3 regions of the Glycomyces sp. NPDC047010 genome follow, and region 3 is predicted to be linked to each of the others. Evidence: predicted binding sites of a transcription regulator. Region 3 holds the regulator's gene; each other region holds the start of a gene.

Region 1 (5,929 bases), on a different contig from region 3:
GACGCGAAGACCTCGACCCTGATGGGAAACTGGGGGCATGACACAGCGAAGAGGCGGACGACAGCACCGGGCCGAGTCCCGCGATTTTGGTGATCATCGTTCACATCCACCTCGCCATGACCTGTCTAACGAACTAACGGCCCTGGAAGGTACGAGTTACGGCCGATATAAATCCTTGCGTGGCAAATGGTGGACAGGACCGGCGATTCTGGACATTTTGAAAGTCCAGTCCGATCCGTTCGCCCCGCCGAGCCGTGTCGAACTGCGCTTCGACGCCGAGACCGCGGACCTCCTGCCCGAGTGGTACGCGACCCCGGAGCGGCGCCGGGCCCTCGCGGTACTGCTCGCGAAGCGGTTCCGGAAGGCATGCCCGACAAGGGACCTGCGGATCGACGCGGGCGGCCAGGAGATCCTGCGGCGGGCGTCCTGCCAGGTGGAGGAGGACGGCTCGGTCGTCTTCCGCCTCGGCGCGCAGTTCCCGGGGCACGGGCGGCGCATCGCCGGGCGCCAGGCCGCGCGGCTCCTGTGCGAGGACCTGCCGGACACGGCGGACGACGCGCTCGCCGTCGGCGAGGACGAGGCGGGCGCGTGGGTGCGCCACGCCGATGACGTTGCGGCCCTGCGGAAGCAGGTGTCGGATATCGGACTCGTCGCGTTCGTCGCCGACGGAGCCATGCTCGCGAGGCGGTCCGGAGTGGACGACCGGCCGCTGGAGTCCGGCGTGCCGTTCACCTCCCCCGGCTCGCTCGCGGTCGAGGTGGAGCTGCCGCACGCGGGCAAGGTGCGGGGCATGGGCATCGCGCCGGGCGTCACGCTCATCGTCGGCGGCGGGTTCCACGGCAAGTCGACCCTGCTGCGGGCCTTGGAGTCCGGGGTGTGGGACCACGTGCCCGGGGACGGGCGGGACTTCGTCGTCGCCGACACGAGTGCGGTCAAGGTGCGGGCCGAGGACGGGCGCGCGGTCACGGGCGTCGACGTCCACGCGTTCGTCGACCACCTGCCGTCAGGGGACGACACGCGGCACTTCTCGACCGAGAACGCCTCCGGGTCCACCTCGCAGGCCGCCGCGATCGTCGAGTCGCTCGAAGCCGGTGCGCGCGTGCTGCTCATCGACGAGGACACGGCCGCCACGAACCTCATGATCCGCGACGCGCGCATGCAGGAGCTCGTCGCGAAGGACCGCGAGCCGCTCACGCCGCTGGTCGACGTGGTGCGATCGATGGCCGACGAGCACGGCGTCGCGGTGGTGCTGGTGATGGGCGGGTCCGGCGACTACATGGACGTCGCCGACCGGGTGGTGCTCATGGACGCATACGTCCCCGAGGACGTCACCGAGCGCGCGAAGGCCCTGGCGGCCAAGCCGACCGGGCGCAGAGTGGAGGCCGAGGGGTTCCGGATGCCGCGGGCGCGCGTCATCGACGCGCGGTCGGTGAGCTCGGAGTCCCGCGGGAAGCAGAAGATCCGCGCCGACGACACCGACGGGCTGCGGTTCGGGGAGTCCGAGATCGACGTGCGCGCCGTCGAGCAGATCACCGACCACTCGATGACCGCCGGGATCGGGTACGCGATCGAGGCCGCGGTGCGGGAAGGGTGGATCGACGGGAAGGCCACGGTGTCGGAGGCGTTGGACCGCTTGGAGTCCGCGCTCGACGCGGAGGGCCAGGAGGTGCTGCTTCGGGTGCGGGACGCGGACTTCGCGGTGCCCAGGCGGTTCGAGGTGGCCGCGGCGCTCAACCGGATGCGGGAGCTGCGGGTGCGGGAAGAAACCGAGTAATGCCTTGAATCAGGCGTAAAAGTGCCTTCGCGGCTCCGATCCCCAAAGGCCGCGAAGGCTCTTGAACTCTATCGGTTTCCCGACAGCTCCGCGACAAACTGTCGGGATGTTGACACTTGCGGTTCCGCGGGCGTCCAGAAGCCCTGGCCCTGCCTTCGGGCATGCGGAAGGGCCGCCGACATCGTCGGCGGCCCTTCTTCTGTTCGCTTGTCGCTCAGGAGATCCCGGGCTTAGTGCGAGTGCCCGTGGCCGTGGGAGTGGCCGTGACCGGCGTCCTCCGGCTCGTCCTCGGGCTTGTCCACGATCGTCACCTCGGTGGTGAGCGCGAGGCCCACGATCGAGGCGGCGTTCAGGACGGCGTTGCGCGTGACCTTCACCGGGTCGGGGATGCCGGCCGAGACCAGGTCCTCGTAGGTGTCGGTGGCCGCGTTCCAGCCCTCGCGCCAGCCCTTGCCCGCGACCGTCGCCACGACCACGTCGCCCGACTCGCCCGCGTTGGCGGCGATCTGACGCAGCGGCTCCGACAGGGCGGCCGCGACGATCTTGAGGCCCACGCGGGCCTCAGGGTCGGCGAGCTCCACCTTGTCGAGGATCGCGATGGCGTGGACCAGGGCCGCGCCGCCGCCGGCGACGATGCCCTCTTCAACGGCGGCCTTGGTCGCGTTGACGGCGTCCTCGATGCGGTGCTTGCGCTCCTTCAGCTCGACCTCGGTGGCCGCGCCGACCTGGATGACGGCGACGCCGCCGGAGAGCTTCGCGAGACGCTCCTCCAGCTTCTCGCGGTCCCAGGACGACTCGGTCGTGGAGGCCTGCTGCTTGATCTGCGCGATGCGGGCGTCGACCTCGTCGCGCTCGCCCCCGCCGTCCACGATCGTGGTGGCGTCCTTGGAGACGGTGACGCGGCGGGCGCGGCCCAGGTGCGACAGGTCCGCGGCCTTGAGCTCCAGGCCGATCTCCGAGGAGACCACCTCGGCGCCCGTCAGGGTCGCGATGTCGCCCAGGATCGCCTTGCGGCGGTCGCCGAAGGCCGGGGCCTTGACGGCGCACACGCGCAGCGTCCCGCGCAGGGCGTTCACCGTCAGGGTCGCGAGGGCCTGGCCCTCGACGTCCTCGGCGATGATGAGCAGCGGCTTCGAGGTCTCGATGACCTTCTCCAGCACCGGCAGGAGCTCCTCGATCGAGGAGACCTTCGCGTTGGTGATGAGGATGTACGGGTCCTCGAAGACCGTCTGGCGCGAGTCCTGGTCGTTGATGAAGTTCGGGGAGATGAAGCCCTTGTCGAACTGCATGCCCTCGGTGACTTCGAGGATCGTCTCCAGGCTGGAGCCGTCCTCGACCGAGATGACGCCCTCGGCGCCGACGACGTCCATCGCCTTCGCGATGAGCTCGCCGATCTCCGGGTCCTGCGCCGACACGGCCGCGACCTGCGCGATGTGCTCGTGGTCGGAGATCTCGATGGCCTGGCGCAGCAGCTCCTCGGACACGGCGTTCGCCGCGGCCTCGATGCCCTTGCGGATCGCGATCGGGTTGCCCCCGGCCGTGACCGCCTTGATGCCCGCGCGGCTCATCTTCTGCGCCAGCACGGTCGCAGTGGTCGTGCCGTCGCCCGCGACGTCGTTCGTCTTCGTGGCGACTTCCTTGACCAGCTGCGCGCCGAGGTTGGCGTACGGGTCCGCGAGCTCGATCTCCTTGGCGATCGTCACGCCGTCGTTGGTGATGAGCGGCGCACCGAAGGACCGCTGGAGGACCACGTTGCGGCCCTTCGGGCCCAGCGTGACCTTCACGGTGTCGGCGAGGTGGTCGATGCCGTGCAGCAGGTTCTGCCGCGCGTCCTCGGCGAAGTTGAGAATCTTCGGCATTGGTTCCCTTTCCTAGGAACGCGGACGGGCCCTCAGCCGAGGGCCCGGTGCGCGCTACTGCTCGACGACCGCGAGGACGTCGCGCGAGGACAGGACGAGGTACTCCTCGCCGTTGTACTTGACCTCGGTGCCGCCGTACTTCGAGTAGATGACCACGTCGCCGACCTTGACGTCGATCGGGAGGCGGTTGCCCTTGTCGTCGAAGGCGCCCGGGCCCACGGCGAGGACGGTGCCCTCCTGGGGCTTCTCCTTGGCGGTGTCGGGGATGACGATGCCGGACGCGGTGGTGGTCTCGGCCTCGTTCGCCTGGACCACGATGCGGTCGCCCAGCGGCTTGATGGCAGCCTTGCTCACTTGGTTTCTCCAAACTCAGTGCAGTGCGGATGTCCGCCACGACAGCGCGGGTCTCGTCGTCGCGGGTGCCGAGGCACCGGCCCGTGGCTGGCACTCTCGCGGAGAGAGTGCCAAAGCGATCATAGCGCTTAGCAATCTCGCCCTGCGAGTGCTAAGGCCGACGTTAGTTCGCGCAGGTGGGGGCGTCAACAACGGGTCTCGCACGTCATACCATGGTCCCGTGGAAACGAGCCTGCCTGACGCCCTCCTCGCCGACCCCGGGCTCCAGACCCGCGCCGCCGAAGCCCTCGAACGCGACGGCGACCGGGCCCCGCTCACCCTCCGCAAGGCCGGGATCGACCCGTCCCTGGCCGCCGCGGCCCTGACGCTCGCGGACCTGCGGCGCCACGCCCGTACCAAGTTCGGCGACCTGGCGGACCGCCTCTACTTCACGCGGGCGGGCCTGGAGCAGGCCACCCGCTGGCCGGTGGCGGAACGCCGCGCGACCCGCTTCGCCGCCGCCGTCACCGACGTGACCGACCTGTGCTGCGGCCTGGGCACGGAAGCCCTGGCGTTCGCGCAGGCGGGCCTGACGGTGGAGGCGGTGGACATGAGCGGGGCGACCGCGGGCTACGCGGAGGCGAACGCCGCGGCTCTGGGCCTCCCGATCCGGGTGACCGTCGGGGACGCCCTCGAAACCCCCCTCGCCGAATCCGCCTTCGCCGACCCGGCCCGCCGGAGCGGCGGCACCCGCAACTTCAACCCGGCCGACTACTCCCCGCCCCTCGACCCGCTCCTGGCCCGCCTGCGCACCGCCCGCTTCGCGGCGGTCAAGCTCGGCCCCGGCATCAAGCACGACTGGATCCCCGAAGGCGCCGAAGCCGAATGGGTCTCGGTCGACCGCGACGTGGTCGAGGCATGCCTATGGCTCGGAGAAGCCGCCCAGGTCCCCCGCCGGGCCAGCCTCCTCAGATCGGGCCGGTGGCACGAGCTGACGGGCACGGGCGGGGAACGGGCCGAGGTCGGCGACGTCGCCGACTATCTCTACGAACCTGACGGGGCTGTCATCCGAGCGGGCCTGGTGGCCGAACTGGCCGAAGACCTCAACGCCCACATGGGAAGCGAGGACATCGCCTACCTCTACGGCGACCAGTTGACCGAAACCCCGTTCGCGAGGGCCTGGAAAGTCGAAGAGGTCTGGCCGCTGCACCCCAAGAAGCTCAAGCCGCTCCTCGCCGAACGGGGAATCGGCCGCCTCACGATCAAACAGCGAGGCACCGGCATCGACCCCGCGGCCCTCCGAAAGCAACTCAAACTCAAGGGCCCCAACGAGGCGACCCTCCTAGCGACCCGCCTCGCCGGAGACCACGCGGCGATCCTCTGCTCCGAGGCTTAGTCCAGTTTCGCGGTGAGGTCGACCTCGATGAGCTGGTCGCGGTACCCGAGCGCGGTGACGCCCGTGACGGTGCTGGCGGCCTTGAACGCGGGGCCGAGTTCGGGGTGCTCGGAGAGCCGGTGCCAGGCGCCACCGACGACGTCGCTCTCACTGCTCACCACGTACACGATCGACCGGACCACGTCCTCCGGCGCCGCGCCCGCATGCGCCAGCGCCGCAAGGCAGTTGGCCGCCACCTGCTCGATCTGCCGCTCCAGGTCCCCGACCCCGACGACCCGCTCGTCCCCGTCGACCGGGCACTGCCCGGCCAGGAACGCGAGCCGCCCGGCCTCGACGATCGTCACGTGCTCATACCCGCCGGTCGGATGCAGTCCGCTCATCCGCCGAGGCTAAACGCGGGATGTGCGGTGCGCCAGCGGTTATTCGGGGTGGGTGAGTTTGTAGCGGAGGTTGGCGTCTTTTTGGGCGACCATGCTTTCGAGGTCGACTTGGAAGGTCTCCATCTTGGTGCGGAGGTCGGGGTCGGCGGCGGCGAGGATTCTGACGGCGAGGAGGCCGGCGTTGCGG
Region 2 (5,929 bases), on a different contig from region 3:
GTGGTCTCGGTGCCGCGGATCTCGATGCCCGCGGCGTTGCCGGTGGCCTCGCAGCCGATGACGTCGGCGTGCGAGTTCTCGATGAGGACCCCGGCGGTGTCGGCGGCCTCGGCGCGGCAGTCGCGGACTTCGACGCCGGAGGAGTCGGCGACGTGGATGCCGGCGCCGTCGCTCTGGAAGGCGCCCACCTCGTCGAGGGTCGCGGACTCGACGGCGGTGAGCCGCAGGGCGGCGCCGCGGGCCTGGCCGAAGGAGACGCCCTTGACGTAGAGGCCGGAGGCGGCGTGGGCGGTGAGGACGGTGTCGGCGGCGAAGTGCGCGGAGACCTGCACGTCGTCGGGGCTGTCGCCGACGCCCTCGATCTGGAGGCCCTCGGTCTCGACGACGATCGTGGCGTCCACGGTGTAGTGGCCCGGGAGGATCTGGATGCGCGCGTTCGGTTCCGCGGCGGCGACAGCGGCGGTCAGGTCGCGGAAGCCGTCGGCGAGGCAGTCGTCCTGGAGGCGCTCGTTGGCGATGCGCTCGCTGTAGACGACGCCTTCGTTCCGCTCGGCGAAGTCCTCGACGTCGTCGGTGCACACGAGCAGGAGCGGGCCGTCCTCGCGGTACGCGGGCGCCTCGGGTTCGGGCACGGCGGGGAACGGGTCGGGCTCGGCGAGCCGCGACTCCGTGGCGGTGCCGCCGACGTAGCAGGTGAAGACGAGCACGGCGAGGATGCCGGTCATGAATGCGAGCGCTGCGAGTCGGCGGTCCGAACGGTGCGGGCGGGGCCCTTTTGGTACAGCGCGGCGAAGCCGCTCCGGTTCGGGGTGCGGGTGGGGCGACGGGTGTGGGGGCACGTGCACAGGTTAGCCCGCGTCGCACACGGTGTGAAGAGCCGCGAATCGGCTGGGCCGCAAACATTTCGGGCGATGCGGCATACCGCCCGTGGTTGGGGCGGTATGCCGCTTGCGCAGCGGCTGCGCCGTCTGCACTGGCAGCCAGTACAGAGAAAGGGAGAACCTCTCACTTTACAGTGAGGGGTCCTCCCTTGCAGTACTCAGTCGGCCTGAGTGAGCAGTCCCGAAGGGCTGCTTACATCATGCCGCCCATGTCGCCCATGCCGCCGCCGGCGGCGCCGGCGCCTTCCTTCTCCGGGGCGTCGGCGACGACGGCCTCGGTGGTCAGGAACAGGGCGGCGATCGACGCGGCGTTCTGGAGCGCCGAGCGGGTGACCTTGGCCGGGTCGGGGATGCCCGCGGCCAGCATGTCGACGTACTCGCCGGAGTCGGCGTTGAGGCCGTGGCCCTTGGGGAGGCCCTTGACCTTCTCCACCACGACGCCGCCTTCGAGGCCGGCGTTCTCGGCGATCGCGCGGAGCGGCGCGCCGAGCGAGCGGCGCACGATCTCCACACCGGTGGCCTCGTCGCCCTCGGCCTCGACCTTCTCGAACGCCGAGTCGGCCTGGGCGAGCGCGGTGCCGCCGCCGGGGAGGATGCCCTCTTCCACGGCCGCCTTGGCGTTGCGCACGGCGTCTTCGACGCGGTGCTTGCGCTCCTTCAGCTCGACCTCGGTGGCCGCGCCGACCTTGATGACGGCCACGCCGCCGGCCAGGCGCGCGAGGCGCTCCTGGAGCTTCTCGCGGTCGTAGTCGGAGTCGGAGTTCTCGATCTCGGCGCGGATCTGGTTGATCCGGCCCTGGATCGCGTCCTCGTCGCCGCCGCCGTCGACGATGATGGTGTCGTCCTTGGTGATGACGACCTTGCGGGCCTGGCCCAGCAGGGACAGGTCGGTGTTCTCCAGCTTGAGGCCGAGCTCCTCGGAGATGACCTGGCCGCCGGTGAGGATGGCGATGTCGCCGAGCATGGCCTTGCGGCGGTCGCCGAAGCCGGGGGCCTTGACGGCGGCCGACTTGAAGATGCCGCGGATCTTGTTGACCACCAGGGTCGGGAGGGCTTCGCCGTCCACGTCCTCGGCGATGATCAGGAGCGGCTTGCCGGTCTGGGTGACCTTCTCCAGCGTGGGGAGGAGGTCCTTGACCGCGGAGATCTTCTGGTTCGCGACGAGGATGTACGGCTCTTCGAGCACGGCCTCCATGCGGTCCTGGTCGGTCACGAAGTAACCGGACAGGTAGCCCTTGTCGAAGCGCATGCCCTCGGTGAGCTCAAGGTCGAGGCCGAACGTGTTCGACTCCTCGACGGTGATGACGCCTTCCTTGCCGACCTTCTCCATCGCCTCGGCGATGATGGCGCCGACGGTGGTGTCGCCCGCGGAGATGGACGCGGTGTTCGCGATCTGCTCCTCGGTGTCGACCTCCTTGGCGGAGTCCTGAAGGTGCTGCACGACGGCCGCGACGGCCTTCTCGATGCCCTTCTTGATGCCGATCGGGTTGGCGCCGGCGGCGACCGCGCGGAGGCCTTCCTTGACGAGGGCCTGCGCGAGCACGGTCGCGGTGGTGGTGCCGTCGCCCGCGACGTCGTCGGTCTTCTTGGCGACCTCCTTGACGAGCTCGGCGCCGATCTTCTCGTAGGGGTCCTCGAGCTCGATCTCCTTGGCGACGGACACGCCGTCGTTGGTGATCGTGGGGGCGCCCCACTTCTTGTCCAGCACGACGTTGCGGCCCTTCGGGCCGAGGGTCACCTTGACGGCCTCCGCGAGGGTGTTCAAGCCCCGCTCCAGCCCGCGGCGAGCCTCCTCGTCGAATGCGATCATCTTCGCCATGTGGATGGCTTCCTTTCGGATAACGTTCGTGGTCGACGGTGAGGCGGCGTACCCGCGACGGTGAGCCCTGAGGACCCGACCACCTCATCGCGTGTTTAGCACTCCCCAGCGGCGAGTGCCAAACCCAGTTGTAGCACTCTCGCCGTGAGAGTGCCAATCCGGGGCACGGAACCAGTGGTGGAAAGCGCGGACGCCGGGGCGATCGCCCCGGCGTCCACTGCATGGCGGCGATTCCTACGGTGTCGGCGAGGGCGATCCGGGGTGGCCGGGCTCGCCGGGGCCGGTGTAGCCGCCGGGGGCCGCCGCGCCGGAGGCTTCGGCCGAGAGGGACGTGGCGGAGACGGACTCGGTGCGCCCGCGCAGCCATGCGTACGTGCACAGGGACGCCGAGAGGACCCAGATCATCGGGGCCAGGAGCAGCAGCGCCATGACCGCCTCGGTGATGACGGTGAGGACCGCGGCGAGCCAGCCCGCGAAGATGGCGTGCCACACGCCCGCGAGCAGCAGCCCGATGATCGCGATGAGGATGTTCGCGGCGATGGCGACGAGCACGACGATGCACAGGCGCCCGAGCGCGGGCCAGAACGCCGAGTGCGTCAGCTGGATCGAGCGGGCGTACGGGCTGCGGCGGGCCTCGAAGACCGCCGCGGGGGCCATGAGGCTGAGCGCGAAGATCGCCCACAGGCCCGGCAGGATGCACAGGACCAGGCCGACGCCGATGGTCACCCAGGCGAGCAGCAGCCACAGGAAGAACCGGCCGCCGCGCTTGAACCCGAAGGAGAACGCCTCCCCGAGGGACAGGAAGCCCCCGGCGGCCTCGGCCGCGGCGGTGCGCACGGCGCCGAGGACGGCCGAGCCCGAGACGTACAGGACCGCGAGGGTGAGGATCAGCCCGATGATCCCGGCGAGCACGCCCGGGGAGTACTCGCGGACGAACGCGCCCCAGTCGGTGACGACGACGTCCTTCTCGGGGGTTCGCACGTTGTTGTTGTAGGCGCCGAAGATCCAGCGCGGCAGGACCACGCCGATGAGGAGGATCAGGCCGACCGTGCGCCAGGAGCGCTGGACGACGTCGAAGGAGGCGTGCCACCAGCCCTCGAACGTGTCGGTGACGAGCGGGTCGCCGCCGGAGAAGCGGCCGGACGGCTCGTCGGTCTGACCGGGGTTCCAGTAAGGATCGTCGCTCATAGGCCGGATCGTAGACCACGTAAACGCGCATATCAGACAAATGACCGCACCGCATCCGTTCGGGGACGCCGGTTCGCCCGTTCCGACCGCCTCCGGGCCTGCGAAAGGTTAGCGTCGGCAGGTGTCGGCGCCGGTCGCGCCGGGTACCGGAGAGCGCAGTGCAGCGCCATCGACATGGGGAGGACCGGAATGTCCCATCGCGAGTACCCGGCCGCCGGCCGCGAGAAGACCTTCTTCGGCCATCCGCGCGGCCTCGCCGTCCTGTTCGGGACGGAGATGTGGGAGCGGTTCAGCTTCTACGGCCTCCAGGGCATCCTGCTGACGTTCCTCACCGCGAGCATCCTGCACAACGGCCTGGGCCTGAGCGACACCGTCGCCATCCCGATCGCGTCGCTGTACTCCGGCGCCGTGTACCTGACCTCGCTGCCGGGCGGGTGGCTCGCCGACCGGGTGCTGGGCGCGCGGCGCGCGGTCCTCATCGGCGGCGTGATCATCATGTGCGGCCACATCTCCATGGCGATCCCGGTGAGCGGGCCGGGCCTGGTGTTCTTCGGCCTGTTCCTGGTCGTGCTCGGCTCGGGCCTGCTGAAGCCGAACATCTCGGTGATGGTCGGGCGCCTCTACGACGGCGACTCGGACGCGCGCCGCGACTCCGGCTTCTCCGTGTTCTACATGGGCATCAACCTCGGCGGGTTCCTCGGCATCCTCCTCACGCCGTACCTCGCCGGGGACGACCGCTGGCACCTCGGCTTCGGCGCCGCCGCGGTCGGCATGGCGCTCGGCCTGCTCTGGTACGTGCGCGGCTGGTCGCGCCTGACCGGCACCGGCATCGGGCCCTCGCGGCCCCTCGCCGACGAGGAGCGCGGCAAGGTCGTGCGGGTCATCGTGATCTCGCTGGTCATCGCCGCCGTCGCCATCGCGATCTGGGCCGCGACCGGGACGCTGACGCTCTCGACGGTGCCCACGGTCGTGACGATCCTGTCGATCGCGGCCGCGGTCTGGTACTTCATCTACATCTTCGGCGAGGCGAAGGACGTGACGCCCGCGGAGAAGGCGGGCCTGCGCGCGTACGTCGGCCTGTTCATCGCCTCGGTCGTGTTCTGGATGCTGTACCTCCAGATGGGCTCGATCCTCACCGCGTTCGCGTCGAACTCCGTGGACCTCGACTCGTGGGGCTTCCACCTGCCCGCGGGCGGCGTGCAGAACTTCAACACGATCTTCATCCTCGTGTTCTCGCCGATCTTCGGCGCGATCTGGCTCAAGACCGGGTCGGGCTTCGGCACGGCGTACAAGTTCGCGCTCGGCGTGGGCCTGACGGGCCTGTCGTGGGTGTTCCTGGGGTGGCTCCAGGGGCGCGCCGACTCGGGGATCCTGGTCGCGCTCGGGTGGATGGTCGTGGTGTACCTGCTGCTGACGTGGGGCGAGCTGTGCGTCTCCCCCGTGGGCCTGTCGGTGACGACGCAGCTGGCGCCCTCGAACCTGAAGGGCCAGTTGATGGGCGTGTGGTTCCTCGGCCCGGCCGTGGGCACGCCGCTCGGCGGCCAGGCGTACGCGTTCATGGTGCCGAAGGTCGGCGAGCAGGCGTTCTTCTACATCCTCGCGGGGATCGCGATCCTCACCGCGGTGGTGCTCGCGGTCTTCAGCCCGGCGCTGCACCGGCTCATGGGCCGCGGCGGCCACGGCCCGGACGCGGTCATGGAGACCCCGGCCGAGCCGCGCGGAGAGGACTAGCGGCGCAGCCACTCCTCGGCCTGGGCGATCATGCGCCGCACCGGGTTCTGGCGCGGCAGCGACGCGGCGGTTGGCCCGGCGTGGGACGCGGCGAAGCCCGGTTCGATGAGCCGCGGCTTCAGCGGGTACACCGGCTTGATCCACGAGTCCGTCTCGGCCCCTTCGGGGTCGGCGGCCCAGTGGCGGCCGACGCGGTCGACGCCGATCGGGTAGACCGTGGCGCCCTCGGCGTCGACGCGGATGCGCAGGAAGCACTTCTGGTCGATCACCGACATGCCCGCGAACAGCTCGTTGGCGTTGACGCCCAGGC
Region 3 (5,929 bases):
CGCCACGGCCTTCGCCATCGCGAGGTAGGTCTTGCCGGTGCCCGCGGGGCCGATGCCGAACACGATCGTGTTCTTGTCGATCGCCTCGACGTAGTGCTTCTGCCCGATGGTCTTGGGCCGGATCGCCTTGCCGCGCTTGGAGACGATGTTCTGCGTGAGCACGTCCACCGGGCGCTCGCCCGGCGCGGACTTCAGCATGTTCTCGGTGCGCCGGATGATGTCGGGATCGACGTTCTCGCCGTTCTCGATCAAGGCGAGCAGCTCCTTCACGAGTCGTTCGGCGGCCCGCGGCGCGCCGTTGATGCCGGTGAGGGTGATGGTGTCCCCGCGCACGTGCAGGTCGACGCCGGGGAAGCGGCGTTCGATGTAGCGCAGGTTCTCGTCGGCGCGACCCAGCAGGGCCATGAGCGCGCTCTGGTCGCCGACGGTGATCGTGGACGTGATCGTCGAAGAGTTGTTGCCGTTGTCAGAGCGGTCGGTCATAGGCTTCGCCGCGAGGGCTGTTCGCCACCTGCTTCCTCAAAAGAGACTTCGAGCGGCCCCTCGGGAGCCGCGCTTTCCATGCCCCAATGGTAGTTCCTGCCTGCGACAAGGGACAGCGGGTAAACGGGCCGCCGGTGTGATTTCATGCCGCGAGCAGCGGCTCGAACGATTTGCCGCCGAGCACGTGGAAGTGCACGTGGAAGATCGTCTGCCCGGCTTCGGCCCCGGTGTTCCCGAGGAGGTTCCACCCGGTTTCGGCGATGCCCTCCGACTCCGCGATCGCCGCGGTGGCCGCGAGGACCTCCCCGGCGAGCCCGGGGTCCGCGGCCGTGAGCTCGGCGATGTTCGCGTAGTGGGCCTTCGGGATGACCAGTACATGCGTGGGGGCTTTGGGGTGCAGGTCGCGGAACGCGAGGACCCGCTCGGTCTCCAGGACCTTGGTCGAGGGGATGTCCCCGGCGACGATCTTGCAGAAGATGCAGTCGGTGTCGGTCATCCGAGGATCTTATTACCAGCGGCCGAGGCGGGCCTGGAGCACCGCTAGGGCGGCGGGGCCCGCGGTGGAGGTGCGGAGGACGGTGTCGCCGAGGCGGACCGGGTCACCGAATTCAGAGAGGGCGGCGAGTTCGTCGGGAGTGATGGAGCCTTCGGGGCCGATGACGAGGGCGATCTCGCCGGTCGAGACGAGGTCGACTTTCGAGAGTGGCAGGGTCGCCTCCTCGTGGAGGACGAGGACCTGCGCGGCCGTGCGCAGGCGCTGCACGAGCTGCTTGGTGGTGTGCAGCTCGGCGACGTGCGCGAGGTGGGCGCGGCGGGCCTGCTTGGAGGCTTCGCGGGCCGTGGCGTCCCATTTGGCGCGGGCCTTGTCGCCGCGGGGGCCCTTCCACTGGACGATGGACCGCGATGCGGCCCATGGGATCACTTCGTCGACGCCGATCTCGGTGAGCATCTGCACGGCGCGCTCGCCGCGGTCGCCCTTGGGGAGGGCCTGGACGACGGTGAGCTTCGGGTCGGGGTCGGGGAGCGTGCGGTTGTCGAGGACGTCCAGGCGCAGGAGTCCGCGCTCGGCGTGGGCGACGCGCGCGGAGGCGACGCCGCCGGAGCCGTCGGCGAGGAGGAGGGTCTCGCCGGGCTGGAGGCGCTGCACGTCGGCGGCGTGGTGCCCTTCGGGGCCGTCGAGGACGTATTCGCCGGTGGCCGGGAGGGCGTCGACGAGGAAGACCGGATCGCTCACCGCACCAGCCTAACCCGAGGTCAGCGGGTGAAGTCGACGGCGCGTTCCCAGCGGAGGCGGCCGGTGATCTTCCGGTAGAGGGCCCGGTCGCCGATGCGGCCGAAGGAGTGGTCGAAGCGGCGGCGCGGGAGGTGGACCGGGACGAGGTCGACCCAGCCGTCCTTGTCGGCGGGCGGGTCCCAGCGGTTCGCGGGGGCGGCGACGCGCCATTCGGCCTCGCGCGGCTCCTGGGTGGTGCATTTGAGGACCCAGTAGCCGGAGCCGGAGTAGCCGATGACGAGGACGGGGCGCTCCTTGGAGCGGCGCGGCTCGTCCTCGAAGGGGACGTCGGCGAGCCAGCGCTCGCCGGTCTGCGGGCCGCCGGAGGGCGGGGCCGCGTCGAGCCGGGGGCCGCCCGCGGGGGCGGCGCGGCGGCGCAGGGCCACGACGAGGGCGACGAGGCCCGCGACGACGAGGAGGGCGATGAACGACAGGGTCGCGGGGTCGAGGCTGATCACGGGGCCGGAGTGTAGCGGAGCCCCGCTCCCCGCAAAGAAAGGCGGGGGCGGGGCTCGTCGGACTGGGGCCTACGCGTGGCCGTTGAAAGCATCGCGCATGCGGCTAAAAAAACCGGATCCGCCTTTGACTTCCTTGATCTCCTCGTCGCGGAGGCTCGCGAGCTTGCGGAGGAGCTCCTCCTGCTCTGCGTCGAGCTTGCCGGGGGTGCGGACGTCGAGTTCGACGTAGAGGTCGCCGCGGGCGCCGCCGCCGCGGAGCTTGGGGACGCCGTGGCCGCGGACCTTCTTGATGGTGCCGGGCTGGGTGCCGGAGGCGACCTCGACCTCGACGCGGTCGTCGAGGGTGTGGATGTTGAGCTTGGTGCCGAGCGCGGCCTGCGTCATGGGGACGCGGACGCGGCAGCGCAGGTCGGAGCCCTCGCGGGTGAAGACCTCGTGGGGCTTCTCGTGGACCTCGACGTACAGGTCGCCGGCGGGTCCGCCGCCGGGGCCGACCTCGCCTTCGCCGGAGAGGCGGATGCGCATGCCGTCCTCGACGCCCGCGGGGACCTTGACGGTGATGCGGCGGCGCGAGCGCACGCGGCCTTCGCCGCCGCACTTGCGGCACGGGTCGGTGATGATCGTGCCGTAGCCGGAGCAGGCCGAGCAGGGGCGGGCGGTGCGGACCTGGCCGAGGATCGTGCGCTGCACGACCTGGACCTCGCCGGAGCCGCCGCAGGTGGTGCAGGTCTGCGGTTCGCTGGTGCCCTCGGTGCAGGAGCCGTCGCAGGAGTCGCAGAGGATCGCCGTGTCGACGGTGAGCGTGGACTCGGTGCCGAACGCGACCTCTTCGAGGTCGAGGTCGAGGCGGAGGAGGGCGTCGTTGCCGGGCCGGGTGCGCGAGCGCGGGCCGCGGCGGCCGAAGCCGCCCATGGAGCCGCCGAAGAAGGCGTCCATGATGTCCTCGAAGCCCATGAACGGGGCCCCGGAGCCTCCGGCGGCGCCGCGCGCGTACGGGTCGCCGCCCGCGTCGACGACCGCCCGCTTCTGGGGGTCCATGAGGACCTCGAAGGCGGCGTTGATCTCCTGGAGGCGCTCCTGCGCGTCGGGTTCGTCGCTGACGTCGGGGTGGTACTTGCGCGCCAGCTTCCGGTACGCCTTCTTCAGTTCGTCCTCGGTGGCGTTGCGTTCGACGCCGAGAATGCCGTAGTAGTCCTTAGCCACGTGCGCTCTGTCCTGTCAGCGGTTCTGTTCCAAAATCTCGGAGACGTACCGGGCGACGGCGCGGACGGCCGCGATCGTGCCCGGGTAGTCCATGCGCGTCGGCCCGAGCACGCCCATGTGCCCGACGACGGAGCCGGGGCCGTACCCGGCGGTGACGACGGTGGCCTCCCGGAAGTCGGCGACCTCGTTCTCGTCGCCGATGCGGACCGTCAGCAGCGCGTTGGAGTCGGCGCGGCCGAGCAGCTGCATGAGCACGACCTCCTCCTCCAGCGCTTCGAGGATCGGCCGCAGCGACCCGGCGAAGAAGTTCCCGTTGCGGGTGAGGTTCGCGGCGCCCGCGACGGCGACGCGCTCCTCGGTGCGGGCGACGACGGAGTCGAGGAGGACGCGGGCCAGCGCGGAGGCGGTGGCGCGCAGTTCGGGGCGGGCGAGGCCGGCGAGTCCGGCGATGATGCGGGGGGCGTCGGCGAGGGCCTTGCCCTGGAGCTGCTCGTTGACGAGGCGGCGGAGGTCGAGGACGTCGTCCTCGGTGAGCTCGGAGGGGACCTCGACGTAGCGCTGCTCGACGCGTCCGGTGTCGGTGATCATGACGAGCATGAGCCGGGTGGGGGTGAGGGACACGAGTTCGAGGTGGCGCACGGAGGAGCGGTTGAGGCTCGGGTACTGGACGACCGCGACCTGGTGGGTGAGCTGGGCGAGGAGGCGCACGGTGCGGGTGACGACGTCGTCGAGGTCGATGGCCTCGGCGAGGAAGCGGTGGACGGCGCGGCGCTCGGCGGCGGAGAGGGGCTTGATCTTGCCGAGGCGGTCGACGAAGAGGCGGTAGCCCTTGGCGGTGGGGATGCGGCCCGCGGAGGTGTGGGGCTGCTGGATGTACCCGGCCTCTTCGAGGTAGGCCATGTCGTTGCGGACGGTGGCGGCGGAGACGCCGAGGGCGTGGCGCTGGGAGACGGCCTTGGAGCCGACGGGCTCCTGGGTGGCGACGTAGTCCTCGACGATGGCGCGCAGCACTTCGAGCTTGCGGTCGTCCATCGCCACGTCCCCTCGGTCTCGGTGCCTCTTCGGTCCGGCAGGCGGAGCCGAAGCTCAGTCTGCCGGACTCAAGTTTGGCACTCCCTGTCCAGGAGTGCCAGTGTACGTGTGGGGTCAGACGCCCGGGATGATGAGCGCGCCGTCGTCGGCGACGGTCACGCCGCTGTCGCCGAAGTCGGCGGCGAGCTCGTTGAGGTCGTCGAAGGCGCCGTTGTCCTCGTCCATGGTCGGGTAGCCGTCGCCGTTCATGCGGCTGGCCTGGGCCTTGGCGGCGACGATGGTGCCGTCCTCGCGGATGGTGACCGAGAGGATCGCGGAGCGGCCGAGGGCGCCGTCCATGCTGAAGAGGTTCTGGCCGCCGCCGAAGTTCCCGAGGGAGTAGGCGATGAGCTTGCCGTTGTAGACCTCCATGCCGCGGAGCACGTGGGGGCCGTGGCCGAAGACGAGGTCGGCGCCGGAGTCGACGCAGGTGTGGGCGAAGGCGCGGGTGTCGCCGCGGTCCTCGCCGAGGTAGTTCTCGACGCCTTCGGGGACGTGGCGGTAGTCGGTGCCCTCGGCGCCGAGGTGGGCGGTGGCGATGACGATGTCGGCCTGCTCCTTGGCGGCGGAGACGAGGGCGGCGACGGCGTCGAGGTCGCGGTTGTCGGTGTAGAAGGTGTAGGGCGCGAAGCCGACGAGGCCGACGGTGAGGCCGGACTCGGTCTCGACGAGGGCGACCTCGTCCTTGATGCCGCAGATCTCCATGCCGGCGGCGCGGACGGCGTCCTGGGTCTCGGTGGCGCCGTCGGGTCCGGCGTCCCAGCCGTGGTTATTGGCCTGGTTGAGGACGTGGAAGCCGGCGTCGGCGAAGACCTGGGCGTACTCGGCGGGGAGGCGGAAGTAGGTGCACTGGCCGCCGCCGCACTTGTCGAACTCCAGGGTGGAGAGGGCGCCTTCGAGGTTGGCGACGATGACGTCCCCGGCGAGGTTGTCGCGCACGCCGTCGAAGAAGCTGGCGCCCTCGTCGGAGGCCATCTGGTTGGGGTAGGAGCCGGGCATGGTGTCGCCGACGTGGGTGATGGTGATCTCGCGGGGCGGTTCGGGCGAGGGGGACTCGGAGGGGGTCTCCTCGGCGGCGCCGGCGCCGCCGTCGTCCGCCGGGAGCGGCTCCTCCTCGGAGCACGCGGCGAGCGCGAGTCCGGCGAAGGAGGCGGCGAGGACGCCGCGGCGGGTGGCGGCGGGGGATGGCGTGTGCATGGGTGCTCGGGCTCCGGTGTCGAGGATTCAGGGGTCGGGGCCTGGGGGTTCCGTCCGGTGTTCGGGGACGGGACCGGGTGCCGGGGGTCGGCGCGGCCCGCGCCGGCGTCGTCGGCTGGGGACCGGCGCGCCGCGACGGCCAACGTGAAGGAGGCTCGTCCGTGACGGGCTCAAATCTACGGGGCGCCCGCTCGGGCGTCGTCAGCCGGTGAGGTCTCTCACCACGGCGTCGGCTAGGAGGCGA

Evidence for each region. The regulator HrcA, encoded in region 3, represses chaperone genes, less so after heat shock. The targets are predictions, from matches to a motif close to CTTAGCACTCNCNNNNNGNGAGTGCTAAG.
Region 1: groES (co-chaperone GroES) is a predicted target of HrcA. The motif match lies at 4,115-4,143, and genes of this name have one in related genera.
Region 2: groL (chaperonin GroEL) is a predicted target of HrcA. The motif match lies at 2,830-2,858, and genes of this name have one in related genera.

Annotation. Positions count from the first base shown of each region.
Region 1 covers NZ_JBEYVY010000008.1:210,323-216,251, forward strand. The annotation lists gene AB0A65_RS18050 (ABC-ATPase domain-containing protein) at 38-1,774, shown strand; gene groL (chaperonin GroEL) at 2,005-3,633, opposite strand; gene groES (co-chaperone GroES) at 3,688-3,987, opposite strand; gene AB0A65_RS18065 (class I SAM-dependent methyltransferase) at 4,208-5,362, shown strand; gene AB0A65_RS18070 (RidA family protein) at 5,359-5,742, opposite strand; gene purE (5-(carboxyamino)imidazole ribonucleotide mutase) at 5,782-5,929, opposite strand, start outside.
Region 2 covers NZ_JBEYVY010000002.1:30,649-36,577, forward strand. The annotation lists gene AB0A65_RS03590 (right-handed parallel beta-helix repeat-containing protein) at 1-725, opposite strand, end outside; gene groL (chaperonin GroEL) at 1,075-2,700, opposite strand; gene AB0A65_RS03600 (hypothetical protein) at 2,935-3,888, opposite strand; gene AB0A65_RS03605 (oligopeptide:H+ symporter) at 4,078-5,619, shown strand; gene AB0A65_RS03610 (metallophosphoesterase) at 5,616-5,929, opposite strand, start outside.
Region 3 covers NZ_JBEYVY010000003.1:534,428-540,356, forward strand. The annotation lists gene AB0A65_RS08965 (PhoH family protein) at 1-483, opposite strand, end outside; gene AB0A65_RS08970 (histidine triad nucleotide-binding protein) at 626-979, opposite strand; gene AB0A65_RS08975 (16S rRNA (uracil(1498)-N(3))-methyltransferase) at 992-1,717, opposite strand; gene AB0A65_RS08980 (hypothetical protein) at 1,738-2,214, opposite strand; gene dnaJ (molecular chaperone DnaJ) at 2,284-3,417, opposite strand; gene hrcA (heat-inducible transcriptional repressor HrcA) at 3,433-4,449, opposite strand; gene AB0A65_RS08995 (CapA family protein) at 4,564-5,685, opposite strand; gene hemW (radical SAM family heme chaperone HemW) at 5,887-5,929, opposite strand, start outside.